2 linked regions of the Pseudoxanthobacter soli DSM 19599 genome follow. The protein of the gene in region 1 interacts with the protein of each later gene in a pairwise test. Links are inferred from orthologs where the notes say so. Each region holds a gene or a part of one and is shown on either strand. Other genes may lie near its edges.

Evidence for each region.
Region 2: the proteins of cysE (region 1) and cysK interact in binary tests that used the Escherichia coli proteins (3 or more experiments, as listed by UniProt). The link is inferred for Pseudoxanthobacter soli DSM 19599 from one-to-one orthologs.

Annotation. Positions count from the first base shown.
Region 1 is NZ_FRXO01000005.1:402,334-418,196, forward strand. The notes cover bases 6,610-9,566. They hold cysE (serine O-acetyltransferase), read left to right. Parts: upstream 6,610-7,642; coding sequence 7,643-8,491; downstream 8,492-9,566. Other genes in these bases: BUF17_RS14595 (cysteine synthase A), read right to left, coding at 6,610-7,375; BUF17_RS14605 (DUF3126 family protein), read left to right, coding at 8,650-8,862; BUF17_RS14610 (histidine phosphatase family protein), read left to right, coding at 9,083-9,566. Outside these bases: metC (cystathionine beta-lyase), read right to left, coding at 1-368; BUF17_RS14570 (amino acid ABC transporter substrate-binding protein), read left to right, coding at 929-1,963; BUF17_RS14575 (amino acid ABC transporter permease), read left to right, coding at 2,038-3,246; BUF17_RS14580 (amino acid ABC transporter permease), read left to right, coding at 3,255-4,376; BUF17_RS14585 (amino acid ABC transporter ATP-binding protein), read left to right, coding at 4,461-5,249; sseA (3-mercaptopyruvate sulfurtransferase), read right to left, coding at 5,381-6,265; more of BUF17_RS14595, read right to left, coding at 6,335-6,609; more of BUF17_RS14610, read left to right, coding at 9,567-9,799; BUF17_RS14615 (hypothetical protein), read left to right, coding at 9,996-10,727; BUF17_RS14620 (RbsD/FucU family protein), read right to left, coding at 10,902-11,333; BUF17_RS14625 (GntR family transcriptional regulator), read left to right, coding at 11,745-12,716; BUF17_RS14630 (alpha/beta hydrolase), read left to right, coding at 12,899-14,176; BUF17_RS14635 (DUF423 domain-containing protein), read right to left, coding at 14,408-14,773; BUF17_RS14640 (hypothetical protein), read right to left, coding at 14,915-15,835.
Region 2 is NZ_FRXO01000002.1:7,551-23,298, reverse strand. Bases 1-2,842 are described here. They hold cysK (cysteine synthase A), read left to right. Parts: upstream 1-843; coding sequence 844-1,842; downstream 1,843-2,842. Other genes in these bases: BUF17_RS04575 (alpha/beta fold hydrolase), read left to right, coding at 2,717-2,842; BUF17_RS04580 (HesA/MoeB/ThiF family protein), read left to right, coding at 1,869-2,630; dut (dUTP diphosphatase), read left to right, coding at 138-587; coaBC (bifunctional phosphopantothenoylcysteine decarboxylase/phosphopantothenate--cysteine ligase CoaBC), read left to right, coding at 1-54. In the rest of the region: more of BUF17_RS04575, read left to right, coding at 2,843-3,667; BUF17_RS04570 (FkbM family methyltransferase), read left to right, coding at 3,683-5,374; BUF17_RS04565 (glycosyltransferase), read left to right, coding at 5,429-10,432; rfbG (CDP-glucose 4,6-dehydratase), read left to right, coding at 10,725-11,786; BUF17_RS04555 (NAD-dependent epimerase/dehydratase family protein), read left to right, coding at 11,786-12,721; BUF17_RS04550 (glycosyltransferase family 2 protein), read left to right, coding at 12,718-13,743; rfbF (glucose-1-phosphate cytidylyltransferase), read left to right, coding at 13,740-14,510; BUF17_RS04540 (class I SAM-dependent methyltransferase), read left to right, coding at 14,516-15,247; BUF17_RS04535 (GtrA family protein), read left to right, coding at 15,244-15,672.

The sequences.
Region 1 (15,863 bases):
AACTTCCGCGTCGGGCCGTAGACCGTATCGACCATCAGAAGGTGGTCGCCGGGCGACAGCACGCTCATCAGTGCGAGCGTGACGGCGGCGAGGCCGGAGGGTGCAAGCTTGGTTCCGGCCGCGCCCTCGAGCTCCGTCACGGCATCGGACAGTGCCTCGATGGTGGGGGTGGCGTGCCGCCCGTAGACATAGCGCTGGCGGTCGGCGAGGTGGGCCTCGGCGTTCTCGAACAGCACCGTCGAGGCATGAACGACCGGCGGATTGACGAAGCCGTGGAACCGATGGCCGTCGTAGCCGCCGTGAACCACCCGCGTCGCGGGCTTGTGGTCGGGCACCGGGCGGTCGTCGTGCGGCATCGTATCGGTCATGTCAGCTCATCCTGCGGCATCATCAGCGAGCGCCGGCCTGGTGCCGGCGTGCAAGGCGCGGCCTCCCGGAACCGGAAACCCTCCTGGCTGCCTTGCCGCGAGCCCTGCGAGAGGGGGCGAAGGCAGGTGCCATCGAAGGGCCGGCGGAAGATCGGTCCGGTCCCGCATAGCCCATCCTGTTCCCTGCGTCGATGGCTGCGCGGTCGGCGGGAGGCAGTCGCCATCTTCACCGGCCGGACGCCGGTTCTACCGCTCGTCAGGGGAAATGGCGCCGCAATGCACGGATCGGATGTGGATTTGCCTCCGATTGCCTACGAACGAGGCTTGACCGCAATAGGGCAATATCCTGTGATGGAGTCAGGGGGGCTGGCAGGAGACGCCATGGGGCAGCGATGCCGCCGTGATGGCGGACGACCGTGAGCCCCTGCCGCCTTATGGCTGCGGAGCCGGCCTTGTCAGAAGGCCCATTCTCCGTCCACCGGATCGCCTCCTGTCGGATTACAGCGGCAGCGGGCGCGGTTCGTTCGATGTGATCGACAAAGATGGGACCACGTCCAACCATGAAGAATAAATTTCTCTCCGTGATGCTCGGCGCCTCGCTTGCGGTGTCGTCGCTCGCCGCTGCGACCGGCTCCGCCGGTGCCGACACGCTCTCCGACGTGAAGGCGCGTGGCTTCCTCCAGTGCGGCGCGAACACCGGCCTGATCGGCTTCGGCGCGCCGGACGACAAGGGTGAGTGGACCGGCTTCGATGTCGATTTCTGCCGCGCGGTTGCCGCGGCGGTGTTCGGCGACGCCACCAAGGTGAAGTTCACGCCCCTGAACGCCAAGGAGCGCTTCACGGCGCTGCAGACCGGCACCGTCGACGTGCTGGCCCGCAACACCACCTGGACGCTGTCGCGCGACTCCCAGATGGGCCTGATGTTCACCGGCGTCACCTATTATGACGGCCAGGGCTTCATCGTCCGCAAGTCGCTCGGCATCTCGTCGGTGCTGGAGCTGTCTGGCGCCTCGATCTGCGTGCAGACCGGCACCACGACCGAGCTCAACCTCGCCGACTATTTCCGCACCCACAACATGCAGTTCAACCCGGTGGTGTTCGAGAGCGCCGACGAGGCGGTGCGCGCCTATGACGGCGGCCGCTGCGACGCCTTCACGACCGATCAGTCGGGCCTCTATGCCGAGCGCCTGAAGTTCGCCAACCCCGACGACCACATCGTCCTGCCGGAGCTGATCTCCAAGGAGCCGCTCGGTCCCGTCGTCCGCCAGGGCGACGACAAGTGGTTCACGCTGGTGAAGTGGGTCGGCTACGCGATGGTCGACGCCGAGGAAGCCGGCATCACCTCCAAGAACGTCGACGAGATCAAGGGCTCGACCAACAATCCCGACGTGAAGCGTCTGCTCGGCACCGAAGGTGACTTCGGCCAGGGCCTCGGGGTGGATAACGCCTGGGTCTACAACATCGTCAAGCAGGTCGGAAACTACGGCGAGGTGTTCGACCGCAATGTCGGCGCCGGAAGCCGCCTGAACATCGCCCGCGGCCTCAACGCGCTGTGGACCGACAAGGGCCTGCAATACGGCATGCCGGTTCGTTGATCCGAAATGCGGAAGGCGGGAACCCCGGTTCCCGCCTTCCGGCTTCATGGCGACACGTCAACGAGGGCATGCGAATGGCGATGGAATCGTTGCCGGCGACGGCGAAAGTGAAGGACGCCGGAAAAGGGAGAGCATCCCTGATCAACGACCCCAAGATACGGGGACTTTTCTTCCAGATCGTGCTGATCGGTCTCGTCGTCGCGGTGGCCTATATCGGCATATCGAATGCCGTCGCCAACCTGCGGGCCCAGAACATCGCCTCGGGCTTCGGGTTCTGGGACAGGCCCGCCGGCTTCGCGATCTCCCAGACGCTGATCGACTATTCGCCGGCTTCGAGCTACGGGCGCGCGTTCTTCGTCGGGCTGCTCAACACGCTTCTCGTCGGCGCCGTGGGCATCGTGCTCGCCACCATCCTCGGCTTCGTCGTCGGCATCGCGCGGCTGTCGCCAAACTGGCTGTTGAGCCGCATCGCGACCGCCTATGTCGACGTGCTCCGCAACATCCCGCTCCTGTTGCAGCTGCTGTTCTGGTATTTCGCGGTGCTGAAGAGCCTGCCTGCGCCGCGGCAGAGCCTCGATCTCGGCCTCGGCATCTCGCTCAACATCCGCGGCCTGTTCCTGCCCCGGCCGGTGTTCGGCGAGGGCAGCGGCCTGTTCGACATCGCGGTCATTGTCGCCATCGTGGCCATCGTCGGCCTGCGCACCTGGGCGCGCCGCCGTCAGGACGCGACGGGCCAGCAGTTCCCGGTGCTGTGGACCTCGCTCGCGCTCATCATCGGCCTCCCGTTCCTGGCGCTCGCCGTCACCGGGTTCCCGGTCCACTTCGACGTGCCCCGGCTCCAGGGTTTCAACTTCGTCGGCGGCATCACGCTCATCCCGGAACTCGTGGCGCTCATCCTCGGCCTCGTGCTGTTCACGGCCGCCTTCATCGCGGAAATCGTGCGCTCCGGCATCGTCGCCGTCAGCAAGGGGCAGAGCGAAGCCGCCGGTGCGCTCGGCCTTCATCCCGGCCAGACGTTGCGGCTGGTGGTCATTCCTCAGGCCATGCGCGTGATCGTGCCGCCGCTGACGAGCCAGTACCTCAATCTCGTCAAGAACTCGTCGCTCGCCGTTGCGATCGGCTACCCCGACCTCGTCGCCGTGTTCGCCGGTACCGTCCTCAACCAGACGGGCCAGGCGGTGGAGGTGATCACCATCACCATGCTGGTCTACCTGACCATCAGCCTCTCCACGTCGGCCTTCATGAACTGGTTCAACGCGCGCATCGCGCTGGTCGAGCGGTGAGGTAAGCCATGTCCTCCGTTGCCTATGTCCGCACCGAGCCCGCCGCCGTCCTGCCCCCGCCCCGGTCCACGACCGGCGCCGCGGCCTGGCTGCGCACCAACCTGTTCTCCAGCTTCGGCAATGCCGTCCTGACGATCGTCTCGATCTGGCTGCTGTGGTCGATCATCCCGCCGATCCTGAACTTCGCCTTCTTCCATGCTGTGTGGGAGGGCGCGGACCGCGAGGCCTGCCTCGGGGCGAATGTCGGGGCGTGCTGGCCGTTCGTCGAGGCGAAGATCGGGCAGTTCATCTACGGCGTGTACCCGATCGACCAGCGCTGGCGCGTCGATCTCGTCTATCTGATGCTGGCCGGCAGCCTGATCCCGCTCGCGATCCCGTCCGTCCCCTACAAGGGGTGGAACGCGCTGTTCGTGTTCGTGATCTTCCCGGTGGTGTCGTTCTTCCTGCTCTGCGGCGGCTTCGGGCTGCAGCCGGTGGAAACCTCGCTGTGGGGCGGCCTGCTGGTGACGCTGGTGGTCTCCTATGTCGGCATCGTCGCGTCGCTGCCGCTCGGCGTGCTGCTGGCGCTCGGGCGCCGCTCCAGGCTGCCGCTGGTGAAGCTGTTCTGCGTCTCGTTCATCGAGTTCTGGCGCGGCGTTCCGCTCATCACCGTGCTGTTCATGTCGAGCGTGATGCTGCCTTTGTTCATGCCGAACGGCCTGCAGGTGGACAAGCTCCTGCGCGCGCTCATCGGCGTGGTGCTGTTCTCGTCGGCCTACATGGCGGAGGTCGTGCGCGGCGGCCTTCAGGCGGTGCCGAAGGGGCAGTACGAGGGCGCGATGGCCGTCGGTCTCGGCTACTGGTCGATGATGCGCCTCGTGGTGCTGCCCCAGGCGCTCAAGCTCGTCATCCCCGGCATCGTGAACACCTTCGTCGGGCTGTTCATGGATACCTCGCTGGTGCTGATCATCGGTATCTTCGACCTGCTCGGTATCATCCAGCGCAACTTCACCGACGCGAAGTGGGCCACGCCGGTCACGAGTTCGACCGGCTACCTGTTCGCGGCGTTGGTGTTCTGGATGTTCTGCTTCGGCATGTCCCGCTACTCCCGCTACATGGAACGCCGGCTCGACGTCGGTCGCCACCGTTGAGCCGCCCGCGGACGGGCAGGGCAGGGGCGCCACCGCGCCGCCTGCCGCCCGGCCGAACATTGGACACAGAAGGAGAGTTTCTCCATGACCCAGGTGCAGTCATCCGCGGCCGGTGCGGCGATCCAGTCCGAAGTGGTGCCGGACGTCGCCATCGAGCTGATCGGCGTCAACAAGTGGTACGGCCAGTTCCATGTGCTGAAGGACATCCACCTCAAGGTGAAGCGCGGCGAGCGCATCGTCGTCTGCGGACCGTCCGGATCCGGCAAGTCCACCATGATCCGGTGCATCAACCGGCTGGAGGAGCATCAGGCGGGCTCGATCATCGTCGACAACATCGAGCTGACCAACGATCTGAAGCGCATCGACGAGGTGCGCCGCGAGGTCGGCATGGTCTTCCAGCACTTCAACCTGTTCCCGCATCTCACGATCCTCGAGAACTGCACGCTCGCCCCGATCTGGGTGCGCAAGATGCCGAAGCGCGAGGCCGAGGAACTGGCCATGCACTTCCTGACCCGCGTGCGCATCCCCGATCAGGCGAAGAAATATCCGGGCCAGCTCTCCGGCGGCCAGCAGCAGCGCGTCGCCATCGCCCGCGCGCTGTGCATGCGCCCGAAGGTCATGCTGTTCGACGAGCCGACGTCGGCGCTCGATCCGGAAATGGTGAAGGAGGTGCTCGACACCATGGTCAGCCTCGCCAACGACGGCATGACCATGCTGTGCGTGACCCACGAGATGGGCTTCGCCCGTCAGGTCGCGGACCGGGTGATCTTCATGGACGCCGGCCAGATCGTGGAGCAGAACGAGCCGAACGCGTTCTTCTCCAATCCCCAGCACGAGCGCACCAAGCTGTTCCTGTCGCAGATCCTGCACTGAGCGGGATACGCCTGGAGACACTTTCAGAAACACGAAGGGCGCCGCGGTTCGCGGCGCCCTTGTTCTTTTCAGGTAACTGAGTTCGTTCCGGTGCGCTGAATCGCGCCGCGCCGAAATAGGCCGCGCCGGAATCAGGTGGCCGGGCCGGTGACGACGGGCACGTCGGCCTTGCCGCCCCACTCCGTCCACGAGCCGTCATAGAGGCGGACGTCTTCCACGCCGATGGTGGCGAGCGCGAGGCTGAGGACCGCAGCCGTCACGCCGGAGCCGCAGGAGGTGATGATCGGACGGGTCGTGTCGATACCGGCCTCTGCGAACAGCCGCGCGATCTCGGCCGCCGGCTTCATCCGCCCGTTCTCGATCAGGCGCGTGAAGGGCAGGTTGCGGGCGCCGGGCATGTGGCCGCAGCGCAGGCCGGGCCGTGGTTCCGGCGTGGTGCCGATGAAGCGATCGGCGGGGCGGGCATCGGCCACCACGGCGGAGCCCGTCGTGAGGGCTGCCTTGACGTCGTCCAGCGAGGCGACCTTCGTCGCGTCGAAGGCTGGCACGAACGTCCGTGCCGAGGTCATCGCCGGGCCGCGCGCGAGCGTGCCGCCGGCCGCCACCCATGCCGGCAGGCCGCCGTCGAGCACATGGACGTCCGTGGCCCCCATCGCCCTGAACGACCACCACACCCGCGGCGCAGAGAACAGGCCCACGGTGTCGTAGATGACGATGGTGTCGTCTGTCCCGATGCCGAGCTTGCCGACCGCGGCCGCGAAGTTCGCCGGTGTCGGCAACATGTGCGGCAGGCCGCGCGTGCTGTCGGAGATCGCGTCGATATCGAAGAAAGCGGCGCCGGGAATGTGTCCGGCGACGAAGTCCTGCTTGCCCTCGCGCCCGGAGGTCGGCAGGTGCCAGGACGCATCCAGCACCCGCAGCTTCGGCTCGCCCAGATGGCTTTTCAGCCACGCGGCGTCCACCAGGTGGGGCGCGGCGCTGCTGCGTGGCTGCGATGCGGCGGCTGTAGGAGCCATGTGAAGTCGTCCTCGTTCTGCGTCGAACCGTCCGGCGAGCGGCGCTCGCGGCGGATTGGTCGGTTCTCGTCAGGGCGCCGGTTCGAACGGGATCGCGAAGTCCGGCTTCCGTTCCAGGAAGGCCGGCACTGGCAACCCCTTCTCACGCAGGAACGCCGGGTTGAACAATTTCGAGGCGTAACGGGTCCCGTAATCGCACAGGATCGTCACGATGGTGTGGCCCGGTCCCATCGCCTTGGCGAGTCGGATCGCACCGGCGACGTTGATGCCGGACGATCCGCCCAGGCACAAGCCCTCGTGTTCGGCGAGATCGAACACGATGGAGACCGCCTCCTCGTCACTGATGCGATAGGCGACGTCGACGGGGGCGCCTTCCAGGTTGGCGGTGATGCGGCCTTGGCCGATGCCTTCCGTGATCGAACTGCCCTCGGACTCCAGCTTGCCCGTCGTATAGTAGCTGAAGAGCGCGGCGCCGAACGGATCGGCGAGGCCGATGGTGATATTGGGATCGAAGCCCTTCAGCGCAATGCCGATGCCGGCCAGCGTGCCGCCCGAGCCGACCGCCGCGACGAAGCCGTCGATGCGCCCGCCGGTGTCGCGCCAGATTTCCGGCCCCGTCGTCTCGATGTGTGCCTGCCTGTTGGCGACGTTGTCGAACTGGTTTGCCCAGATGGCGCCGTTCGGCTCGGTGCGGGCGAGCTGTTCGGCGAGCCGGCCGGAGAGCTTCACATAGTTGTTGGGATCGCGATAAGGCACCGCGGGGACTTCGACGAGTTCCGCCCCCATCAGGCGCAGCGCCAGCTTCTTTTCCTCCGACTGGGTTTCCGGAATCACGATCACCGTGCGGAAGCCCATCGCGCCGGCCACCAGCGCGAGCCCGATGCCGGTATTGCCGGCCGTGCCTTCCACGATGACGCCGCCCGGCTTTAGCGCGCCGCGGGCGATGGCGTCGCGGATGATGAACAGCGCGGCCCGATCCTTCACCGACTGGCCCGGATTGAGGAACTCGGCCTTGCCGAGGATTTCGCACCCCGTTATCTCCGATGCGCGCCGCAGCCGGATCAACGGGGTGTCGCCAATGGTCGAGATCACATCGGGTCGAATGGTCATGGGCTTCGTTCGGATATCGGGTTCGGAGGGTCGTGCTGCGGTACCGGCTGTTGCCGGCGCGCGGAACGGGCACGAAGCGGAGCGGCAGGCTAGACCGCCCTCGCCCCCGCATCAACACCGCGCCGCCGCGTTCGCCGGGAGATGAACGACGCGCTCGGAACCGCGTTCTCTAAAGGCGGGCGAAAGCAGGACAGGCCTTTTGCGCCGGGGCGCGACAAGGATTATGTTACACCTCGCCGGCCCGGTCCGGGAAAAGGAGTTCGGCTGATGGTCCATTCACCGCAACGTGCGGATATCCACGGCGTGATCAGTCACGATCCGGTGTGGTCGCGGGTGCGCCTGGAGGCCGAGCAGATGGCCGCGGCGGAACCCGCCCTCACCAGCCTGATCGTCACCACGGTGCTCGGCCAGTCCCGCCTGGAAGACGCCGTCGTGCGCCGCATCGCCGACAGGCTGGCGACGCCGGGCGTCTCGTCCGAGCAGCTGCGCCTGACCTATCTCGAGGCGCTGGCCGACGAGCCGGCGATCGGCGACACGTTCCGGGTCGACCTGATGGCGGTCGTCGACCGCGATCCCGCCTGCGAGCGGTTCATCGAGCCCGTGATGTTCTTCAAGGGTTTCCACGCCATCGAGACCCACCGGCTCGCCAACTGGCTGTGGCGGCAGGGCCGGCGCGACTATGCCCTCTATCTGCAGAGCCGGTCGTCCGAGGTGTTCCAGACCGACATCCATCCGGCGGTGCCGATGGGGCGCGGCATCTTCCTCGACCATGCCACCGGCCTCGTGGTCGGTTCCACGGCCACCATCGGCGACGATGTCTCGCTGCTGCAGGGTGTGACCCTCGGCGGCACCGGCAAGGAAACCGGCGACCGTCACCCCAAGATCCGCCGCGGCGTGCTGATCGGGGCGGGTGCCAAGATCCTCGGCAATATCGAGATCGGCAATTGCTCGCGCATCGCGGCCGGCTCGGTCGTGCTGGCGCCGGTTCCGCCGAACACCACCGTGGCCGGCGTTCCCGCCCGCGTGGTCGGCAAGGCGGGATGTGCCGAACCGGCCCGTTCGATGGATCAGTTGATCGGCGATACCTCGGGCGTCGACCGCAGCGGCTCGCTCTGATAAAGCTCGCCGTCCGGAACGCCCCTTCCGCCGTGCTGGCTCGGCCGGCGAGGGTGGCAATCCGGGCCTGAGATCGGTGGCGGGCGTTCCGCCGCCGGACGGGCATGTGTCCCCGTGGCCGATGGGTCCGGGGGTGCCGACCCACGAAGAGGTGACCTTTGGACCGCAACGAAATCAAGAAGCTCGAAGGCTATCTGCGCCGCAAGTTCGAGCTCGAGAACCTGACCGTGAAGGCGCGGCCGCGCAAGAACGACTCGGCCGAGGTCTATATCGGCGAGGAGTTCGTCGGCGTGCTCTACCGCGACGACGAGGACGGGGAACTGTCCTGGAATTTCCAGATGGCCATCCTGGAGATGGACCTGGAGGAGTAATTCCTCCCGGCAACCGAGCCCCGCGGCGGCGGCCCGGGCGTCGCGTCGCCCGCGTGCGGGGGGCGCTCCAAGCTCTCGGGCATCCGCAGGGTGCCGCCGCGTCGTCCCGTTGCCGGGCTCTGGCGCTTTTCCGCCCCTTCCTGCAAGATCACGGCTGCGGAACGATCCTCCCATCCTCCGCCTCATGATGCCCATTGCAGCGTTTCGGGACGTTGGTGCCGTGATCCTTCTTCGCGCCGGCCTTTTTTCCCTTGCCATGCTTCTGATCGCAGCGTTCTCGGCCGAGGTGGCCGCCGCACCGGCGCGCGTCATCATCCTGCGGCACGGCGAGAAGGGCGGCGGCGAGACGCTGTGCAGCGTGGGCAAGGAGCGGGCCGAGGCGCTCGCGGCGCAATATCTCGGCAAGGTCGATGGCGCCAGCCTGCTGTTCGACCGGCCGCCCGCCGCGTTCCTCGCGATGACGCTCCACACGCTCGAAACCGCCACGCCCATCGTCGACGCCTGGGACATGGACCTCAAGACCGATCCGCTGATGCTGGAGCCGGCCAAGAACGACCATTCCTTCAATGCCAAGCTGAACCTGATGAACCAGCGGGTGGCGAACGACCTGCTGACCAATCCGAAATGGCACGGCAAGACCGTGGTTCTCGTCTGGGAGCACTATCACATCGCGAGCGAGGAACTCGAAAGCCAGTTTCCCGGCGAGCAGGTAACGTTGCGCCAGCTGCTCCATCTCGACCAGCTGCCGGACGTGCCGAAGACGTGGCCGAATCCCAACTACGACTATTTCTGGATCCTGCACTACGACCGGCCGGACGCGACCGTGCCGAGTTCGTTCCGGATGATGAAGCAGGTCTTCACCGCGCCCTACAACAACCTGCCCATGAACGACTGGGGGCAGCCGGAGAACCTGCCGCCGGGCTCCGGCTGTACCTGACGCCCCGCGCCAGTGCCGATGCCGCTCCGTGGAGCGGCAATCGAGGGCTTGAAGCCGCACCTGTCCCGCATTCTAATCTGCGCGTTCCGGCGGGGGCTGGAATGGCTGCGGGAGCACGCGGCGACCGGATGGACCCGTCCGCCCGCACGCGTCGCTCCGGACGGCTGGTTCCCGAACGTGTGGCGTGGGGAAGGACATGAAGCGCATTCTGGCCGGCGTGTTGTCGGCATTGATATCCGTCGCGGCGGCTGCGGCCCTGCCGGAGGCGGCCCATGCCGTGCCTGAACGGGTCATCATCCTGCGGCACGGCGAGAAGAAGAACGATTACGCGCTGTGCTCCATCGGCGAGGAGCGCGCCAAGGCGCTCGCCGCGCAATATCTGAGCCGCGATCACGCCAAGACGCTGTTCGCCCACCAGCCGCCGGTCGCCTTCATGTCGATCACGCTGCACACGCTGGAACTGGTGTCGCCCTCCGCAGGCAAGTGGGGCATTCCGGTCGACGATGTCAGCGTCATGCCGGAACCCCGCCGGGACGATCCGAAGTTCGTCGAAAAGCTCAACCAGCGCACGCAGGAGGCGGCCCACGAGGTGCTGACCGATCCGCGCTGGAACGGGCGCACCGTGGTGATGGTCTGGGAGCACCATCACATCGCCGACGCGAAGATGGAAAAGCAGTTTCCCGGCGAGGAGGTGACGCTCCGGCAGCTTCTCAATCTCGACAAGCTGAAGGACGTCCCGAAGACGTGGCCGAACGCGAACTACGATTATTTCTGGATCGTCGATTATGGCGATCCGAAGTCGGACGTTCCGACGGCCTTTCACATGGTCAAGCAGGCCTTCGAGCCGCCCTACAACACTCTGCCGTCCAACGATTGGGGAGCGCCGGAAGTGTTTCCGCCGGGGTCGGACTGCGAACACCGTAAATAGGCGCAGCCGGACGGCATCTCCGCCGTCCGGGGTCAGCCATGCCGTGGCTCAGGCCGCGGCCCAGAGCATAACCCGTTCAGATCGTGCCGATCTGAACGACAAGGATATGCTCAAGCTTTTGAATCTGGAGCGATTTCTGGTCGATCTGATGATTCCATCAGATCGGAAAGCGCTTTAGGGCTCGATCACGCCCTTCTTCAGGATGAGGTTGCCGTAGAGCCGGCTCTCCCCGGTCGCGACCACGGCGAAGGCGGTCTTGGCGCGCTCGTAGAAGGCGAAGCGCTCGATGCTGCGGACGCCGAAGCGGCCGTCGGAGGCGGCGCGCACCTGCTCCTGGAAGGTCACGCAGATCGGCGCCAGTTCGTCGGGCGCGTGCACCTGCTGCATCACGAACGCGGCCTCCGGCTCGAACTGGTCGAGCGGCAGCAGGTGAAGGATGGCCTCGGCCGCATGGGTCGCGGTTACGCCGTCGAGCCGCACCACGCGCTTGCCCATGGTCGCGGCGGGGAAGTTCGCATCGACGATGGCGATCTCGTCGCCATGGCCCATCGAGCGCAGGATGTGGAGCAGGTCCGGCCCGAGAATCGGGTCGATGTGCCTGAGCATGGGAACGGTCCTCGCGTGCTGTGTGGCCGGGCTGTCCCGCCCGGTCTCCTGATCGGATGAAAATCGCTGTCCCGGATGCCGTCCGGGTGAACGGTGCCTATGGCCGGAGCGGGCGAAAAAGCGGAACTTTTTCGATAAGATGCACCCCGCGGGGCGACGATAGAAAGCGCCTCCATTCTCTGTCAAGGCGCCCGGCAGGGTGGCCGCGCTGTCGCCTTGCCCTTGATCTCATTGAACCATTCCGGCAGTTTGCTCAAAGAGTGGGCGGGAAGCCGGTCGGCCGGCGATTCTCCCGTGCCGTTCATGCCTTTGGAAAACGATCGCTCCCGAACCCCGGGGCAGAAGGCGCGTTGGCGGGGAGGGAAGCGGTCCATCGTCGTGGCCTGGAAGGCGCGCGCCGCGGAGCCGCAAGTGGCCAAGTCGGACCATCTCTATCGCCGCACGGCGAATCGCATCCTGGACGCCATCGAGGCGCTTGAGCCGGGCGACCCCGCGCCGTCCGAGGCGGTGCTGACGACCCTGTGCGGCGTCAGCCGTTCTCCGGTGCGTGCCGCCCTCCAGCACCTCATCCAGAACGGTGTCCTCGCCGTTCACGGCAATGAGCGCATCGTCGCCCGAAAACCCCTCGAAAGCGACCGGTTCGACGAGACGCAGGTTCATTCCCCCGCTGACCACGTCGAAAGCGTGTTCATGGAACTCGTGCTGCGGCAGGATCTCCTGCCCGGTCAGCGCTTCACCGAGGCGGAACTCGCCCGGCGCGCCGATACGTCGACAGCGGTGGTGCGGGAATATCTCATCCGTCTGTCGCGGTTCGGCGTCATCCGCAAGCGCCCGCGCGGCAGCTGGACGCTGATGGCGTTCGATGCCGCGTTCGCCAACGAACTGGCGGACATGCGCTATATTCTAGAAATGACGGCGATCGACGCTTTTGCCTCGCTTGGTGCCGATCATCCGGTCTGGGCGGAAGTCGAGCGCATGATCGGCCGCCACAAGGAGCTGGCGTCCCAGATCGACGAGCGGTTTCACGACTTCTCGGCGCTCGATCAGGACTTTCACGCCATGATCATCGGCGCCAAGCGCAACCGCTTCTTCAGCGACATGTTCGACGTGATGACGCTGATCTTCCACTATCACTACCAGTGGGGGAAGGTCGGCGAGAAAGAGCGCAACAAGGTCGCCGTCAACGAGCATCTCGGCATCCTCGACGCGCTGGCCGCGCGCGACATTGCGACGGCGAAGGACAGGCTCGCCGCACACCTAGCGGTCGCCCGGCGCACGCTGCTGCACGCGATCTCACCCTCGTCGCGCCCGAACGGTCCCGGCAACCTGCCGATCGCCGCGCTGCCGCGCATGGCCGAAGTCGGCACCGCCGCCGAGAACTGACCGCGACAGTGCGGCTTCGGCGGTTCGCGGGCCGGCTGCGGCAGCGCCTCGCCGCGCGTGGTTAAAACCTTCTGGATGACCGCCCCCGTGCGGTTTCGGCGGTGCCCAGGGCGCGGTAGAACAGCGTGAGCACGTCGCGTTCCGACCGCGACCGGCCTCAAGTTCGACGAAAGGTCTCATCGGTGCGCGCGCTGCCTCAGGTCTGGATCCCGGTCTTCCTCATCAGCATCCTGGTCGCGGGTTGCGGCGGCCGGCCGATCAACTCGCTGTTGCCGGTCACCGAAACGGTGCCGGGCACCAGTTCTGTTCGGATGCTGGTGGTGACCACGCGCGCGGCGATCTCGAGCCGGCCGGGCGAGTTCTTCTCCGGCGAGCGTGGCGACGAACCGGCCTTCGCCGATATCACCGTCTCGATCCCGCCCGACGCAAACCGCCGGGTCGGCGAGATCCAGTGGCCGTCGAGCGTGCCGGGCAATCCGGCGCGGAATTTCGTCGTGACCAATGTCGAGCTTGAGAACAAGGCCGGCGCGCTGCGCACCTTCAAGGAGATCACCCCCAAGGCACGCCCGCGCCGCGCCCTGGTGTTCGTGCACGGCTTCAACAACCGCTTCGATGCCGCGGTGTTCAGCCTTGCCCAGATCGTCCACGATTCGAAAGCCGACGTGGCGCCGGTGCTGTTCACCTGGCCGTCGCGTGGCCGACTACTCGCCTACAATTACGACCGCGAAAGCGCGGCCTTCTCCCGCGATGCGCTCGAGGAAGTGCTGTGGGCGCTGGCCAAGGATCCGAACATCGACGAGATTTCGATCCTGGCCCACTCCATGGGCACCTGGCTCACCATGGAAACGCTGCGGCAGATGTCGATCCGCAAGGGCCGGCTGCCGGCAAAGCTGCAGAACGTCGTGCTCGCCGCACCCGACATCGATTTCGACGTGTTCCTGACGCAGGTGCGCGACATCGGCAAGCCGAGGCCGGAATTCATCGTGTTCGTGTCGCAGGACGACAAGGCCCTCGCGATCTCCAGCGTGCTCGGCGGCAGCATCTCGCGCCTCGGCGCCATCAACCCCGAGACCGATCCCTACCGCAAGATGCTCGAGGCGGAGAACATCAACGTCATCGACCTCACCAAGCTTTCGAGCGGCGATCCCTTCAACCACAACAAGTTCGCTGAAAGCCCGGAGGTGGTGCGCGCCATCGGGACCCGGCTTGCCGCGGGCGACTCGGTCACGTCCAGCAATGCCAGCATCGGCGAGCGCATCGGGCTGATCACCACCGGCGCTGCGTCCGCGGTGGGCCAGACGACCGGCCTGCTGATTTCCGCGCCGATCTCGGTGGTGGACGGAAACACGCGCGCGTCGCTCGGCAGTCAGGCGCAGGCCGTCGGCGAGTCGGTCGGCCAGACCATCGAGGCCACCACGGATACGGTCACAGCCGTGCCAGGGGCCGCCGCCGGCCGCTAAACCAAATCCCGTTCGGATCGGACCGATCTGAACGGGATATGTCTAAAGCTTTGAATCTCAAATCGTTTGTTGTCCATCTGATGCGTCCATCAGATCGGAAGGCGCTCCGGCGTGCCTGTTCACCGAGGCAGGCGCCGGTCGGCGGGAGCAGCCCGGTTTCGCTCCGTCTTCTCCTCGCCGTATCCGCACCGCTGGCGGGCAACGCAGCCCGTCACGGCCGGCCAGCGCCGTTCAGCGCCGCAGCAGGGAAAAACCTGCGACGGCGGAAAACAGCCAGCCGACGATCAGCGTCGTGCCGCCGACGGGCGCCAGGGATGACATCGGGCTTGCCCCGAACACATCGCTCCAGATGAGGCTCCCGGAGAACAGAACCACACCGACGGCGAGGACGACGGCGCTCCACGCGACGAGCTTGCGTCCCCCGAACGCGGCGGACAGCGCCGCGAGCCCGACGATGGCGACGGCATGGATCAGCAGGAACTGCGCCGCCACGGGCAGATTCGGCAGATTCGTCAGGTGGGCGCCCGCGGCTGCCGCCGCGACCCCGCACGCCCCGAACACGCTGCCGACGGCGGCGAGAACGGCTTCGATCTTCATCGCTTCTCTCCCGCAGTCCAATGCGCTCTAGAGCATAACCCGTTCAGATCGTATCGATCTGAACGACAAGGATATGCGCAAGCTTCTGAATCTGGAGCGATTTCTGGTCGATCTGATGATTCCATCAGATCGGAAAGCGCTCTAGGTCGCGGTCCGCTCGCGCAGGCGGCGGATCTTGTCGGCGAGGGTCGCCGCGGCGCTGACGCCGCCGGGCGCCGGCGGGCCGTCGGCGAGGATGGCATCGATGCGCCCGCCGCGGCCCTCGATGGTGGCCGTCACGGCGGCGACTTCGGCCGCGAGGTCCGAAAGCCGCTCGCGCAGGAGCGCGGCTTCCACCTCCTCGATGGTGGCGGGCACGGGCGGATCTCCGGCCAGGGGCTGTCCGTCATCCGCCACCGCGGCGGCTTGCGGCAGGGCCGCGGCATCCGCGCCGTTGCCCTCGGGCTTCGGCGCGGGCGGGGCGAAGGCCTTCAACTGGTCGAGTTCGGCGTTGAGCGCGGTCGCGCGGAAGCTCGCCGCCGCGGCGTCGATCCGGCGGGAATCGGCGGTCTCGCGCGCCTCCGTCAGCGCGCGTTCGACGCTCGCGAGGCGCTCGGCGAGCGCACGCTGCTCTGCGGCCGCGGTCGATGCGGATTGCCGGGCCGCCTCGAGCTCCGCCTGGAGGGCCGCGACGCGTTCGTCGGCAACGGCCGGAGGGGCCTCCTGAACGGCGGGAGGGGCATAGAGCGACGGCTCGATCCGTCCGCTTGCCGGCACCTGCTGCGGCGGCTCCTTGCGTGCCGGCTGCTGCCCGGGGGGTGTGAAACGCTGGTGCTGCAGACGGGCGATCTCGATGCGGGCGACGCGCAGTTCCTCGGCGAGCCGCTCGGCGCGCACCTCGACACGACGAAGTTCGATGGCGAATTCGGCGCGCAGCAGGTCGCGGTCGGGCCGTGTCGCCGCCGCGAGCTTGACCGGCCCACGGCGACGGCGGGGTCGTCGCAGCACCGTCGCCAGCACGATCAGCGCCACGAGAACCGCGCCGACTGCGATCGCGGCTTGCGTCAGGTCGATTTCGCTCACCAGGCCGCCTCCCGATCGATCTTTCCGG
Region 2 (15,748 bases), on another replicon or contig:
GATGTGGCCCGCCGCCTGGTCGGACGCATCGCCGATCATTTCGCCGGCGCCTGAAGGCCTCCGGCCCGTCACCTCCCGAACGCGGCCGCCACCGACAGGCCGCCGCCTCACGATCCGCCGAACGAAACGAGGTTTCCATGGTTTCCGTCGCCGTCCTCCGGCTGCCGCACGGCAGCGACCTGCCGCTCCCGGCCGCGGCGACGGCCGGTGCGGCGGGGCTCGACCTGCCAGCGGCGGTGCCTGCGGATGCGCCGGTGGTGATCGCGCCCGGTGCCTATGCCATGGTGCCGACGGGCCTCGCGATCGCCCTACCGGAAGGTTTCGAGGCACAGGTGCGGCCGCGCTCGGGACTCGCGGCCAAGCACGGCGTGACCGTGCTCAACGCGCCCGGAACCGTCGATGCCGACTATCGCGGCGAGCTCAAGGTGATCCTGATCAATCACGGCCGTGAGCCGTTCACGGTTGAACGCGGCCAGCGCATTGCCCAGATGGTGGTGGCGGCGGTCGCCGTGCCGGTTCTCACCGAGGTCTCCGAACTACCGGAGACGGTGCGCGGCGCCGGCGGGTTCGGGTCGACGGGCCGCTAGCGCCCGCCGGCCTGAAATACCCGGTTTACGAGAAATCGCCCCGGCCTTGGGAGCGCGGGCATCTTCCGTGCGGATCGGAACGACCTGCGTTGGCGAACGGCGTTAAGACGATGTCTGTGGGTCTTGAACGGAAGCCCGACGCCGCCGGTGCACCGGGATAACGGCCCTTGCGCTCTGGGGTGTTTGGGGGTCATGTCCCCGAAGATGTCTATCCGGCGAGTGGATTTCGACGCTCGTCCGCTTGGAGGAAACAATCATGGCGAATGCTGGCGAAGCCCGGGGAACCGGCACCGAACCCGCAACCCGGCCCGGCCGCGGCCGCATCTACGGTTCCATCACCGAGACGGTCGGCAACACGCCGCTGGTGCGGATGGACCGGCTGGCGGCGGAACTCGGCGTCGGGGCGACGCTGCTCGCCAAGCTTGAGTTCTTCAACCCGATCTCGAGCGTGAAGGACCGCATCGGCGTCGCCATGATCGACGCGCTGGAGGCCGAGGGCCGCATCACGCGGGGCCAGTCGGTGCTGGTCGAGCCGACGTCGGGCAATACCGGCATCGCGCTTGCCTTCACCGCGGCGGCCCGGGGCTACCGGCTTATCCTGGTGATGCCCGAATCGATGTCGGTCGAGCGCCGCAAGATGCTGAAACTGCTCGGCGCGGAGTTGGAACTGACCGAGGCGGCCAAGGGCATGAAGGGCGCGGTTGCCCGGGCCGAGGAAATCCTGACGGAAATTCCCGGTGCGGTGATGCCGCAGCAGTTCATCAATCCCGCCAACCCGGCGATCCATCGCGCCACCACCGCCGAGGAGATCTGGAACGATACCGACGGCCACGTCGATGCCTTCGTGGCGGGCGTCGGCACCGGCGGCACCATTACCGGCGTCGGACAGGTGCTAAAGGCGCGCAATCCGGACATCCGCATCGTCGCCGTCGAGCCGGCCGACAGCCCGGTTCTGTCCGGCGGAGCGCCGGGACCGCACAAGATCCAGGGCATCGGCGCAGGCTTCGTGCCGGCCGTGCTCGACACCCACATCTATGACGAGGTGATCGGCGTCTCCAACGACGATGCCTTCAAGCACGCCCGTCTCGCCGCGCGGCTGGAGGGCATCCCCGTCGGCATCTCGTCCGGCGCCGCCATCGCGGCGGCGGCGGAGCTCGGACGCCGGCCGGAGTTCGCCGGCAAGTCCATCGTCCTGATCGTTCCGTCCTTCGCAGAGCGCTATCTCTCCACGCTTCTGTTCGAAGGGCTCGATTGAGCCCGGCACGCCAGCGGGTGACCGAGATGGAACAGCAGGGCGAGCCGCAACCGGTGTTCGCGGGTGACGAGATCGCCCGCTATGCCCGCCAGCTTGTGCTGCCGGAGGTGGGTGGCCCCGGCCAACAGAGGCTGAAGGCGGCCCGCGTTCTCGTCGTCGGAGCGGGAGGGCTCGGTTCGCCCCTCGCGCTCTATCTCGCCGCTGCCGGGATCGGGACCGTCGGTGTCGTCGACGACGACACGGTGGCGGTGTCCAATCTCCAGCGTCAGGTCATCCATGGCACCGCCGATATCGGACGGCCTAAGGTGGACAGTGCGGCCGATGCCATCGGCCGGCTCAACCCCCATGTGACGGTCGAGAGGCACGCCCTGCGCCTCGATGCGGACAACGCCGAGGCGCTCGTCGCGGCCTATGACGTCGTCGCGGACGGGTCCGACAATTTCGCCACCCGCTATCTTCTCGCCGATAGCTGCGCCCTGCTGCGGCGCCCGCTGGTGAGTGCCGCGCTCGGCCGCTTCGACGGCACGCTGACGACACTGATGCCGTGGACCACCCGGGACGACGGGACATCGAATCCCACCTATCGCGATCTGTTTCCTTCCCCGCCGGCGGAGGGTACGATTCCGAATTGCGAGGAGGCCGGGGTGCTCGGGACCGTGGCCGGCCTTATGGGCACCCTGCAGGCGACGGAGGTGGTCCGCGTGCTGCTCGGGATCGGCCGTCCGCTGGTCGGGCGCCTGCTGATCGTCGATGCGCTGTCGATGCGCTTCGAGACCATCGAATATTGAGTCTCGCGCTGGTCGGCAGGAACGAAGGCTGGGACAACGAAGGCGCGGATATTGAAGGCTTGGATATTGAAGGCTTGGATGTGGCGATGATGGGCGGAAGCACGAAAGGCCGGTTTCGGCGCGCCCTTGGCCGGCTGGCGATGCCGCTGCGGTGGCTCGCCGTGGCCGTTGCCGTCCTCTTCGCCAACGTCGCCATGGCCGCCGCGCAGGCGCCGCTCGCCCCCTATAAGGACGACCTGTTCAAGTACCCGGCCGTGCTCTCCAGCAGCTATGGCGGCGATTATCTCACCATTCAGTACGTCAAGCAGCGCGATATCTGGCAGCGCGACGAGGTGTGGGAACAGAAGGTCCACGGCGAATACGTGACGCTGCTCGGCTTCGGCAATTCCGAAAGCCACATCACGCTCAATGTCGGCGACCGGCAGGTGAAGTACATCGCCGCCGGCCGGCGGACCGGCGCCCGCCTGATCGTGATCTACCTGCACGGCGTCGGCGGCAACCGCTTCCAGGGCAACAACGACTGGATGTTCGGCGGCAACTTCAACCGCATCAAGAACCTGATGGTGCGCAACGGCGGGCTCTATGTCTCGACGGATTTCTCGAATTTCGAGGCGCGCGGTGCCGAAGACGTGAAGGCGCTGATGACCACACTCGCCGCCGACAATCCCGGCGCGCCGATCTTCGTCGCCTGCGGATCCTATGGCGGCGTGCTGTGCTGGCAGGTGGCGGAAGACCCCGCCACCGCCCGCCTGATGGGCGGTATGCTGCTGCTCGGCTCCGTCGTCGACGACAAGTACCTCTCCGTCATCGCCGCCGAGAAGCCGTCGCGATGGCTGCCGATCTATATCGGCCACGGCAGCGACGATGCCGTCATCCCCTGGATCGGCCAGGAGGCCTTCTTCAAGAAGGTGAAGCAGGCCGAGCCGGACTATCCGATCCGTTTCGTGCTGTTCGATACCGGCTCCCACGGCACGCCGATCCGCATGACGGACTGGCGTCAGGTGCTGAACTGGATGCTCACGGTCAGGGGCGGGTAGGGGGCAAGCATTCGCGTGGCGGCGGAAATCCGTCGTCAGGCGCTCCTTTACGCGGCGACAATACCGCATTTCGACAAGCGAGCCGTCGGGATCGCTGCCGGCCGCTTTCTTCCGTGGTTCGAACGGGTTGTGCCCGGCGGACATGCGGGATTACGGCGCTTTCGCTTCCCCGACCGATGCAGTATCAGTCCCTATCGGCGCGAAGGTCGTTTCGCCACCTCGCTCCGGGACGATTTTCCTGTGATCGACGCGAGGATGGCGCCTGCAATGTCACGGCCGGAACTTGATGGAACCGCTCCCCAGGCTCTGGCCAGCGAGGAAAGTCGCCGGCGCAGTCTCTACACCAGTGTCGACCTCGACATGGCGGCGCTCGAGCGCAGCACCTTTGCCTTGGCGCTGATCCGCCGGCAGCACGGGGCTGCCAGTGCGCTCGGGAATTTCGCCGAGACGCTCATCACCAAGGCCTCGGAGTCCTATGCCCAGATCTTTCAGGATCTGTTCGCTCTCCACATGAGTGGGGGAAAGCGGGGCGGCTTCTTCGTCGAGGTCGGCACGGGCGACGGCATTCTTATCTCGAACACCTATCTCCTGGAGAAGGCGTACGGATGGCAGGGCATCGTCGTCGAGCCCAATCCCGTCTTTCACCAGTCGCTCCTGAAGAACCGCGCCTGCGCGGTGATGACGGACTGCGTACTCGACGTCACGGGCAGGACCGTTTCCTTCGACTGCACGCTGGAGCCCGAATTCTCCGGAATCAATCAGGAACTCGGCGACAGGCCGGTCTCGTCCAGCGATGTCGCGGAGCGGGAGCGCCCGGTGCAGACGATCGAGCTGACGACCGTGTCGCTCAACGACCTGCTGACGCGGGCGAACGCGCCGGCGCAGATTGATTTTCTGTCGCTTGATGTCGAGGGGGCCGAACTGACCATCCTCAGCACGTTCGACTTCGACCGCTGGCAGATCGGATGCCTCACCATCGAGCACAACTTCGACGCGCGGCGCGAGGACATATACAGGCTTCTGGAATCGAAAGGGTACTATCGGGTCTTTCCGGAGATTTCCCAGTGGGACGACTGGTATGTCTCCGCCGATTTGCTGCGTTCACGCCCCGACGCCGCCGGCCTGCTCCCGCCGGAGGCGGTGATGCCGCCCGTCGAGCGCGCCCAGGCCCTAGTCCGCTGGGCGGCCCAAGCAATGGAGCAGGGCGACTTCGACATCGCGCGCACGCTGTGCCATCGGGCGATCCAGATCAGCCCGCAGCTGCCGGATGCCCAGCGCACGCTTGACGAGATCGCCCAACGCGCTGGGCAGGGCGCCGAGCTTCCCCCGCCTGACGCGGTGCCGCCCGCCGAGCGCACTCACGCCTTCGTTCGCTGGGCGATCCGTGCCGTCGGGCAGGGCGACTTCGACGTCGCACGCACGCTGTGCCATCGGGCGGCTGAGATCAGCCCGCAATTGTCGGACCCCTACCGCACGCTGGCCGAGATCGCCCAACGCGAGGGGCAGGCCGTCGTCGCGCTCCATCACTGGCGCCGCGCCGTCGGCCTCGCGCCGAACGACTACTGGGCGCATATCGGGCTGGCCGACCTTCTCATTGCCACCGGCAAACTGGACGAGGCGAAGGCAGTCCTGGAGCGGGCCGTGACCCTCTCGGAACAGCCGACGCGGGCCACGGAGTTGCTGGGTCAGATCGGAAGCAAGCCCTGACGTGGGTCGATATCGCCGACCTTCTGGAATGAAAGTTTGGAGCCGGTTCTTTAGATGATCATCATTGCTCATGGAATGCCGAAGTCGGGCTCCACATTCCTCTACCAGGTTCTTGGCGATCTATCCTATATCCACAACAATGCCGATGCTCGAGAGATCCGGGAGAAATATCTCTCGAAACCCGCCGATCACTATCAGGACTTCTACCTGACGATCGACGACGAGGTCCTGAAGGAGGTCGTCGAGCGGATTCCGGCGGACGTATTCTACGTCATCAAGACCCACGGAATGATCTCGGATTACGCCAAGGAGCAGGCGGCGCGCGGCAACATCAAGATCTTCTACAGCTATCGCGATCCGCGCGATGTCGCACTCTCCATGCTCGACGCCGGCCGCGCCGAGCGCGCGCAGAATCTCGACCGGTTCTTTCATCAGTTCCGCGAGGCCAAGGACGTCTGCGATTCGATCAAGCTCGCGTTCACCTGCGTCGAGCCGCTGATGAACGCGCCGCGGCTGCACGATATTCCCTACTTCGCCATCGCCAACAATCAGACGTGGGTCATCGAGCACGTCTCGGATCTTCTCGGCATGAAGCCGGCCGCGGCCACGCTGGTGGAGAAATACAAGCCGGAGAGCAACACCGATCGGATCGTCGAGTTCAACAAGGGCGTCTACGATCGGTTTCTGGACGAGCTTGAACCGCGCGACATCAAATATCTCTCCGAGGTTCTCGACCACGAGATCAAGCTGGTCGACGACGCCTCTCTCACCTTTGCCGCGAGGGAAGGGTTTTCGGGGCCCTATGCCGAACTCGTCGCGAAGCGCGACAGGGCCCTTGCGCTCTCCTTCGAAGCCGCGACGCTGACACCCGTCCAGCGTCTGTCTCGCCGTGTGGCGAGGTTCTTCGGCAAGCCGGCCGCCGCGCCGACGCCGGTGTCGCCTGCCGCCCCGACGGTCTGCATCGTCACCCCGGTCTTCAACGGGGCAAAGTTCATCGACGCCACGATTGCCTCCGTCGTGAATCAGGTCGGCGACTTTGTGCTGCACTACCACATCCAGGACGGAGGCTCGACGGACGAGACGGCCGCGATCGTCGACAGATGGATCCGCCTCAACAAGTCCGGCCTGTTGCCGAAATTCTGTCGGGAGGTGCACATCACCTTCGCATCGGAGCCCGACAAGGGCATGTACGATGCGATCAACAAGGGCGTCGCGCGCGCATTGCCGCCAGGTCCCGATGTACTGATGGGCTGGATCGGATCCGACGACCTCGTCGCCCCCGGTGCCTTCGCCACGATCTTCGCGATCTGCCGTCTTTATCCCGATGTCAGACTGATCGGGGGGCGTGTCGCGCTGCTCGACGAGGGCGGCAGCATCACCACGCTTGAGCCCGTTGGCGTCTTCTCCCGCCGCTGCATGTCCGCCGGTCTCTACGACGGCCGCGCCATGCCGTTCATCATGCAGGAGGGAACATTCTGGTTCTCCAGCCTGTGGCGCGAACTCGGCGGGCTCGACACGAGTTTCCGCCTGGCGGGGGACTGGGACTTGTGGCGTCGGATGGCGCGGTTGACGCACTACGTGTCCGTCGACAGCGTTCTCGGCTTTCACCGCCGCCGCAAGGGGCAGTTGTCGAGCCAGATGGACCGGTACTATGCCGAGGTCGATCGTGTGCTGGACGAGCCCTACACGGAGCCGTCCAGGGTCTATTCCGGCACGAAGATGCTGTCGGAGCCCGATGATCCGCCGTCTTGCGGGCGGGACGACTACGACCGCATCAAGGTCGAGTTCCAGCGCATGCGCTCGGACATCGCCAGCTTCCCCGAAAGCCCCCACGCCGCCACCGCCATCCGCTACGATTCCAGCGGCCGCACATGGCTCCGCATGGACGCCTATGCCTCCCCGCCGCGGCCGGTGGCGGTGATGAAGGCCAGCGGAACAGTGACCAGGCTTCCCGTCCTGCCGACGACGGGCTTTCTGCCGCCGCAGGGGCCGGTGCGCGACCACTATTATCTCGGCGACGGCTGCCGGTGGATGAATGTCAGCCCGGCCCTCGGCGAGGTCATCGTCCCGCGAACCGGCCGCTACATGGTCACGTTCTCCGGACGGTCCGGGCTTCCCGAACAGCGGCTCGCCCTCAGTGTCGACGGCCGCCGCATCGCCCGCTTCATGCCGACGGGCGTCGGGTTCGACGGCGAGATCGAATGGCGCGCCGAATGCATCCTTCCCGCCGGGCGGAGGGTGTTCTCGATGGAGGCCGTGGACAGTGCCGTCAGCGAGGCCTTCTTCCTCCTCACGGGCTGGTGGATCGAGGAACGGACGTCGGAGAACGTGCGCCGCCACGACACGGTCGATCCGGTTGCGCTGCCGATTTCAGCGCCGCTGGACGGCGCAGGCGTCCGTCAGCATCCGCGCATCTCGGTCGTCGTCTCCGCTTCCGGCGTCCCCGAGGCGCTGGACGACACCATCCGGTCGGTCCTCGGACAGGGCTATCCGGATCTCGAACTGATCGTCGCCGGCGGCGAGGGCGACGAGGTCCGCTTCGTCCTCGACGGCTATGGAAGGGCGGTCACGCATCATCTGCCGAGGCCGGTTGGCGACAGCGGCACGCCTGCGCTCGCCGGGCTGCGCCGGGCGAGCGGCGCCCTTCTGGTCTGGCTGGAAGCCGGCGAGGTGCTGTTCGACGGCGCCCTACACGCTGCCGCGATCGCGGCATCCCTGGGTGACGACCTGATCGCCGGGCTGTGCGAGCTTCACGACGACGCCGGTGATACCGTTCTGCGCCGCCTGCCCTGCCTGCCGGCCGGAACGCTGTCGCCCGGCGACGTGCTCGACGTGGAGGGCGGCTGGCTTGAGGGGCGTGTTTTCGATCGGCCCGCGGTTTTCTTCAGACGGGAGATCTTCGCGCGGGTCGAGGGGCGCCTCGACGAAGGCCTGCGGCATGTGTCCGATTTCGACCTGTGGGCCCGTATGGCCGAAGCGGGAGCACGCATTCGGGTCATCGGCTATCCGATCGCGCGGCGGCATGTCCCACCCATACGCTCGGTGTGCGACAGCGAGGCCCATCTCGCCGAACTCGTGGAGCACGGCGGGAGGCTGAGGGCCGAATTCGGCATGGACCACCCCTCCATGCCGGTCAGGCCCCCGCGCCATCTCAAGGTGGCCGCCCTCAGCGCTTCGGGGCCGGGACGCGAGGCCGCCGCCTTCACGACGACGGCGCGGGCGCTTGCCCTGTTGGGCCATACCGTCAGGTCTTTTCTGACGACAGCGGACGACGACGCGGACGGCCTGCGGTCGGCAACGCGAGCCATCGCGGACGGCGGCTTCGACGCGGTGCTCGTCGATGCATCGGCTCTGGCATCGGGGAAGCCCGGTGGTGGGTTCGGCCTGCCGACCATCACCTGTGTTGACGAGCCCTGGTGGCGCAGCCGGGATGCGCAAGAAGGCGCGGGACGGCTTGCCGCCATCGGATCATCTCTCGTGCTCACGAGCGAGGAGGAGGTGGCCGCTGTTCTGGGCAAAGCCCTCGATGTGCCGGTGCGCAGTCTTGCCGCGTCGGTCGATGCCGGCGTCTTCACGCCGGGCAGCCGCGCGCGGGCGCGTCAGTTGCTGGCCTTGCCTGAAGACCACCTCATCGTGGTGATGGACGGCAGCAATGCCGCGGGCGCGACGGCGCTCCTGCCCGTCCTGTCCGCGGCAGCCGCCGCGCTGCGGTCGACGGCAGCGACGATCGTTGTTGTGGACAGCGATTCTCCGCCGCCGGATGGCTTCGGGCAGCACAATGGTGCCTTGCCGGTCGTGTCGGTCGCAACAGACGCGCGGGAAGAGACGGTCGCGCTCTATTGTCAGGCTGCCGATATCGCCGTGCTGCCAAGTGCGCGTCACCCTGGCCGGATCGCGATCGAGGCGGCCGCCTGTGGAACGCCGGTGATCTCGTTCGCCGAGGACGGCACCGTGCAGGTCTGCCCCGAAGCGAGGCTGGGCATGCGGACCTGCGATGCTGGCGCGTTGACCGAGGCCATCGGCCGCCTCGCGGCGGATGCCGCCTTGCGGTGGGAGGTCGGCGTGCACGGCAGGTTGAATGCCATCAACGGACATTGTCTGGAGATGGGTGCGGTGCGCCTGCTGACACTGCTGGAGAGCGTGGGAGGACTGGGGCTGGGTTTGCCTCCGATCGTGAACCTGACGACCGCGCCTGCATCCCTCTCGATTGCGTCGCAGGTGTTCGCGAGCGGCATCTTCACGGCTTCGGAACCGTGGATACCGGTAGCCGGTATCGCGCGCTGCGCCTCGGTCGTTCCCGCCGGCCAGTCAACGGCCGTCGCTGAGGATTCGGCCGGCGGCTTGTGCTGGCTTGGAAGCAACGGCGTGCTGCTGCTACGGGCCGAAGAGGATGGCGACCACCTCGTCCAGCTCTGCGGATATGCCGGCGGGCAGGGGGAGCAACTCTCCATTGTCGTCAATGGCGGTCCGCCGCAGGTCGCCGGGCGCCGGACGCCCGCATCGGAGGGCCTGGTGGAGTTCCGGCTGCGGGCACGTCTTCGCGCCGGCTTCAACCGGATGGAATTCTCGTTCTCGGCGGCGGCGCCGTTCTCCGATCCCGGGCAGGCGTATGCTCTCGTCGCGCTGCGGGCCTGGCGGGCAAGCGAGAACCTCTCCGGCTACTTCATCGACGGCCAGACCCGCTACGAGCGCGGCTTCGGAGCGGCCGAGGGACCCTTCCCGCAATTCGGGCTTCCCAAGCCATTCTACTGGATGGCCGGCCTGCATGGCGAAGTCTGGCTTCGCAGCGCAGTGCAGGGCTCGCGCGAGATCGAGCTTCAGGTGCGCAACAATAATCCCGGCCAGACCGTCGAGGTCCGTCTAGGAGGCCTGCGTCTCGGCACGTTCAGTCTACAGGAGACGGACATCGGCTCTCTCATCCGTCTTCGCTGCAAGGCTTCGTTCGACATCGGCGATCACCCGTTGGCAATCGAGGCATCGCGGATGTGGCCGGCGGACGCCTCCGGCCGGGAACTTTCCTTCATGATCGAAGATATAGTCTTCGTCGATGAAGAGTAGTTCACTTGCGTCGATATCTTCGCCGGCGAGCGAGGCCTGAATGCCCGTGACAGGGCTGGTCTGGACGCGTGGTTCAATCGCTTGGATATGGATGTTGAAAGATACGTGAACATACGGTCCCTGCGCAGAGGAACGAAAATAATGCTTCATTGTTGTGATGGAGATACGGAGGATTTCCTCACTCCGCGTTGTTGACTGGTATGATTCCCGCTTGTAAGTGTGACGCCGTATCCCTTTTTCCATCCGCCGGATGTGTGACCACAGGTCGGTGAGATCGTGCAGACGATTGCAGATGAGAACCTATAACGGCATCCGTGCGCTCGTGACGGGTCACACCGGCTTCAAGGGAAGCTGGCTGTGCTCGTGGCTGAAGCGCGAGGGGGCGGTTGTCGCGGGGCTTGCGCTCGCGCCACCTGACGGCTCGCCGAGCCTGTTCGATGAGGCGAACGTTGCCGAGGGGATGGAATCCCACATCGGCGACATCCGCGATTTCGCCCTTGTGAGCGGCGTCGTCGAAGCGTTCTCGCCGCAGATCATCTTCCATCTGGCCGCCCAGCCTCTCGTCCGTCATTCCTACCGTGCGCCGATCGAAACCTTCGGCTCAAACGTCATGGGCACGCTGCATGTGCTGGAGGCGGCACGCAGCTGCGCATCGGTCAAGGCGATCGTCTGCGTCACCACGGACAAGGTCTACGAGAGTCGCGAATGGCCCTGGGGCTATCGCGAGACCGACGTGCTCGGCGGCAAGGATCCCTACAGCGCCAGCAAGGCCTGCGCCGAACTCGTGGCCGCGTGCTACCGGCAGACGATGCTGCCGATGGCCGGCGAAATCTGCCTGGCCACGGCACGCGGCGGCAACGTGATCGGTGGCGGCGACTGGTCGGAAGACCGCCTGATTCCAGACATCATGCGTGCGCTTCAGGTGCGGGAGCCGGTCGTCCTGCGCAATCCGGGTGCCGTGCGTCCCTGGCAGCATGTCCTCGAACTCGTCCATGCCTACCTGCATCTCGGAGAGCGTCTTCTCGCCGGGGACAAGCAGTCGACCGGGAACTGGAATTTCGGGCCCGGCCACGAGAACGAAGTGACCGTCGGCGAACTCGTCTCTGCCATTATGGATGCGTGGCAGGACGACGCGGTGCCCGTTTCCATCGAGCCGTCGTCGCTGGTCGAGACCGGCTACCTGCGGCTCGACAATTCGAAGGCCCGCCAGCAGCTGGGTTGGGCGCCGGTGCTGGGCTTCTCCGAGACCATCGCGATGACGGCCCGGTGGTATCGCGCCCGCGAGCTCGGCAGCCCGGTCGCGACCCTTGTCGCGGAGCAGATCGATTCCTATCGCCGCCAAAGGGGTCTCTGATGGCGGGGCGCGCCCTCGTCACAGGCGCGAGCGGCTTCATCGGCCGCGCGCTGACGGCGGAACTGCTGCGGCAGGGATGGAGCGTCGTGGCGGTGGGGCGCGAGGCTGCGGGCCTGCCCCGGGGCGCGGAAGCGATCGGCGTGGCGCGCTATGATGACACGACGCTCTCCGCGGCCCTGCGGGACATCCGGTGTGACGTCGTGTTTCACCTCGCCGCCTACGGGGTCACGCCCAGCGCCCGCGATCCCGGCCTGATGTTTGACGTCAACGTGGCGGGAACGGCCGCGGTCGTCCGGACGGCGGCGCGCCTCGGCGCCCGGGCCGTGGTCTATGCCGGATCGAGCGCCGAATATATCGAAGCGCCCCATGGAACGGCGATCGCGGAAGATTATCCCATCACGACCAGTGCCCTCTACGGCGCCGCCAAGGCTGCTGGTGGGCTCTGGGGCAGGGCGGTCGCCGCGCAGGAGGGCCTCGTCTTCCAGTGGCTGCGGGTGTTCGGCGTATTCGGGCCGGGGGAGGCGCCTCACCGGCTGTTTCCGGCGATCGCTGCGAAGCTCACGCGGGACGAGCCGGTCGACCTTTCCCCCGGCGATCAGATCCGCGATCTGCTTTATGTCGACGATGTCGTGTTGGCGCTGCTGCTCGGGGCAATGGCCGCTCTTGACGGAAAGGCCGGGCCTTTCAATCTCTGCTCAGGGCTGCCCGTGAGCATCAGGGATGTCGCGCTCGCGTTGGCTGATGCGCTCGGCAAGCCGCATGACCTGCTGCGCTTCGGAGCAATATCCTACCGGCCGGACGAGAACCTCTGGCTCCTGGGCAACGCCGCGCGTTTTCGCGAGGCGACCGGCTTCCGGCCGCGTTTCGACATCGCGCAGGCGGCACGGCACTTCGTCCGCCAATACGAATCCCCGCAGGCCGGAGAGCGGACATGACGGACAGCACCGATCCCGCCCGCAAGCTGATCTCGATCTGCGTGCCCGTGTTCAACGAGCAGGACAACATTCTGCCGTTCTACGAGCGGATGCGGCCGCTGATGGACTCGCTTGCGGATCGCTACGCCTTCGAAATCCTGTTCACCGACAATCACAGCAGCGACGACACCTTCGTGCGGCTGGCGGAACTGGCGGCCAGGGACCGCCGGGTCAGGGTGTTGCGTTTCTCCCGGAATTTCGGCTTCCAGCGGTCGATCTTCACCAACTATGTGAACTGCCGCGGCGACGCCGCGATCCAGATCGATGTCGACCTGCAGGATCCGCCGGAGATCCTGCCTGAGTTCCTCGCCCTCTGGGAGCAGGGCTACAAGGTCGTCTACGGCGTGAGGCGCAGCCGACCGAATGAGAACTGGCTGCTGCACCGCGTCCGCAAGCTGTTCTACCGCGGCATCGACCTCCTGAGCGAGGATCCGTTGCCGCATGATGCCGGCGACTTCCGGCTGATCGATCGCTGTATCGTTGAGGAACTCAGGCGCTATTCCGACCAGCAGCCCTACCTGCGGGGATTGATCGCCGCCATGGGCTTCAAGCAGATCGGTATCGTCTACGACCGCTCCGCCCGCGAGCGCGGCAGCAGCAAATTCAATCTCCGCAAGCTCGCCAGTCTCGCGCTCGACGGCATCTTCCATCACTCCGTCATTCCGCTGCGGATCGCGACCTTCACCGGTCTTGCGATGTTCCTCATCGCGGCTGTGGCGTCGCTCTACTATATCTTCGGCAAGCTTCTCGCCCCATCCGATTGGCCACCCGGCATTGCCAGCAATACGATTCTTTTGCTGTTCTCTATCGGCATGAACGGGATCTTCCTGGGGATCATCGGCGAATATATCGGCCGTATCTACAAGAACGTGAAGTCCATGCCGCTGACGATCATCGAGACGGCGGTCGATCACACCGGGGGCGGAGCCGACCCGCGCGAGACGCCCGCGTCGGGCACATTGGTCGAGGGAGGCCTGTCATGAAAGTCGTCATCCTGGCAGGCGGTCTCGGTACCCGCCTTTCCGAAGAAACCGAATTGCGTCCCAAGCCCCTGGTGGAAATCGGGGGGAAGCCGATCCTGTGGCATATCATGAAGATATACGCCTCGGCGGGCTTCAGCGAATTCATCATCTGCTGCGGATACAAGGGGCAGATGATCAAGAATTACTTCGTGAACTATTTCATGGAGAACTACGACATAACTGTCGATCTGGGCGCGAATCAGGTCGATTTTCACGGGAATCCCAGCGAGAGCTGGAAGGTCACGCTGGTCGATACCGGAATCGACAGCATGACCGGCGGTCGCGTCAGGCGCATTGCCCGCTATCTCGACGGTGAGCCGTTCTGCCTGACCTATGGCGACGGCGTCGCCGAGATCGATATCCGGGCGGTGGTCGACTTCCACAAGGCGCATGGGCGCAAGGCGACGATCACCGCCGTACCCTCTCCGGGGCGGTTCGGCATCCTGGAATTCGGCGAAGCGGAGATGGTGCAGCGCTTCCGTGAGAAGCCAAGCCAGGAGATGGGCTGGATCAACGGCGGGTTCTTCGTTCTCGACCCCTCCGTCATCGACTATATTGACGGCGATGAAACGACGTGGGAGCGGGAGCCGCTGGAACGTCTGGCGGCTGCGAACGAACTCGTCGCGTTCCGCCACACCGGATTCTGGCATCCCATGGACACGTTGCGGGACAAGCGCGAACTCGAGCACATGTGGCAGTCCGGCAAGGCACCCTGGAAAGTCTGGTGAACGGGATGGACCCCAAGCAGCGCTCGGTGGCGCAGGAATTCGACACCTACAAGACGAGCTATCGCGATGCGGTGAACGCATCGCTCGGCTTCTCGGGTCTCGACGTCGATTTCTTCACCCGGGTGAAGGCGGACTATCTCCGCGACCTGCTGGCTGCGGCGTTCGGAGACGTCGCGGGCCTCGACGTGATCGATATCGGCTGCGGCGTCGGCAACTATCACAAGCTGCTGCAGCCGAAGGTTGGGACGCTTACCGGTGTCGACGTGGCCGCGGAATGCGTCGAGCAGGCCCGCATCGAGAACCCCGGCGTGCGCTATGAGAGCTACGATGGCACGCGGCTGCCCTATCCCGACGCGAGCTTCGACGCGGCCTTCACCATCTGCGTGATGCACCATGTGCCTCCCGCCGCCTGGGCCAACTTCACGCGGGAGGCGCTCCGGGTGCTTCGCCCGGGCGGACTGTTCGCGGTGTTCGAGCACAATCCCCTGAACCCGCTCACCATGCGGGTCGTCAACCGGTGTCCGTTCGACAAGGACGCGGTGCTCCTGCGCAAGGGCGAGGTCGTCGGGCTTCTCGACAAGGCAGGCTTCGAGGAGGTCACGCCGCGGTTCATCCTGTCGATCCCGGCGGCTAACGCGCCGCTGCGCGCGGTCGACCGGCTGTTTTCCCGCCTTCCATTCGGCGCGCAGTACTATGTGACCGGGAAGCGGCCCGGCGGCGGACAGCCGACCCGATGACGCGCGGAACGGTCGGGTCGCGACGCATCGCCGGTGTCGACCGCGCCCTGCTCGGGCGCCTCGTGCGCTTTGCCATGACCGGAGGAGCCGCCTCGGCCGTTTATGCGGTATGCGCCTTCGTCGGCGTGGACATGCTCGGGCTCAGCGGCCTTGTTTCGAGCATTGTCGCCTATCTCATCGCGATACCAGTTTCCTTCGCCGGGCAGAAATACTGGACCTTTCGCGCGACAGGCGACCTGTCCTACGAACTGCCCCGGTTCTTCGCCGTCCAGATCTCGTGCCTGATCGCGTCCGCGCTCATCATGACGATCCTGGTCGATATTCTGCACCTCAGCCATGTCCTGGGCGTGGCTGCGGTCATCGTCGCCATACCCGCCGCCAGCTACATCCTGATGTCTCGCGGCGTCTTCGGAAAGCGATCCTAGAGCATATCCTTGCCGTTCAGATCGAACCGATCTGAACGGCAAGGATATGCTCTAGGTTTTGAATCTGGAGCGATTT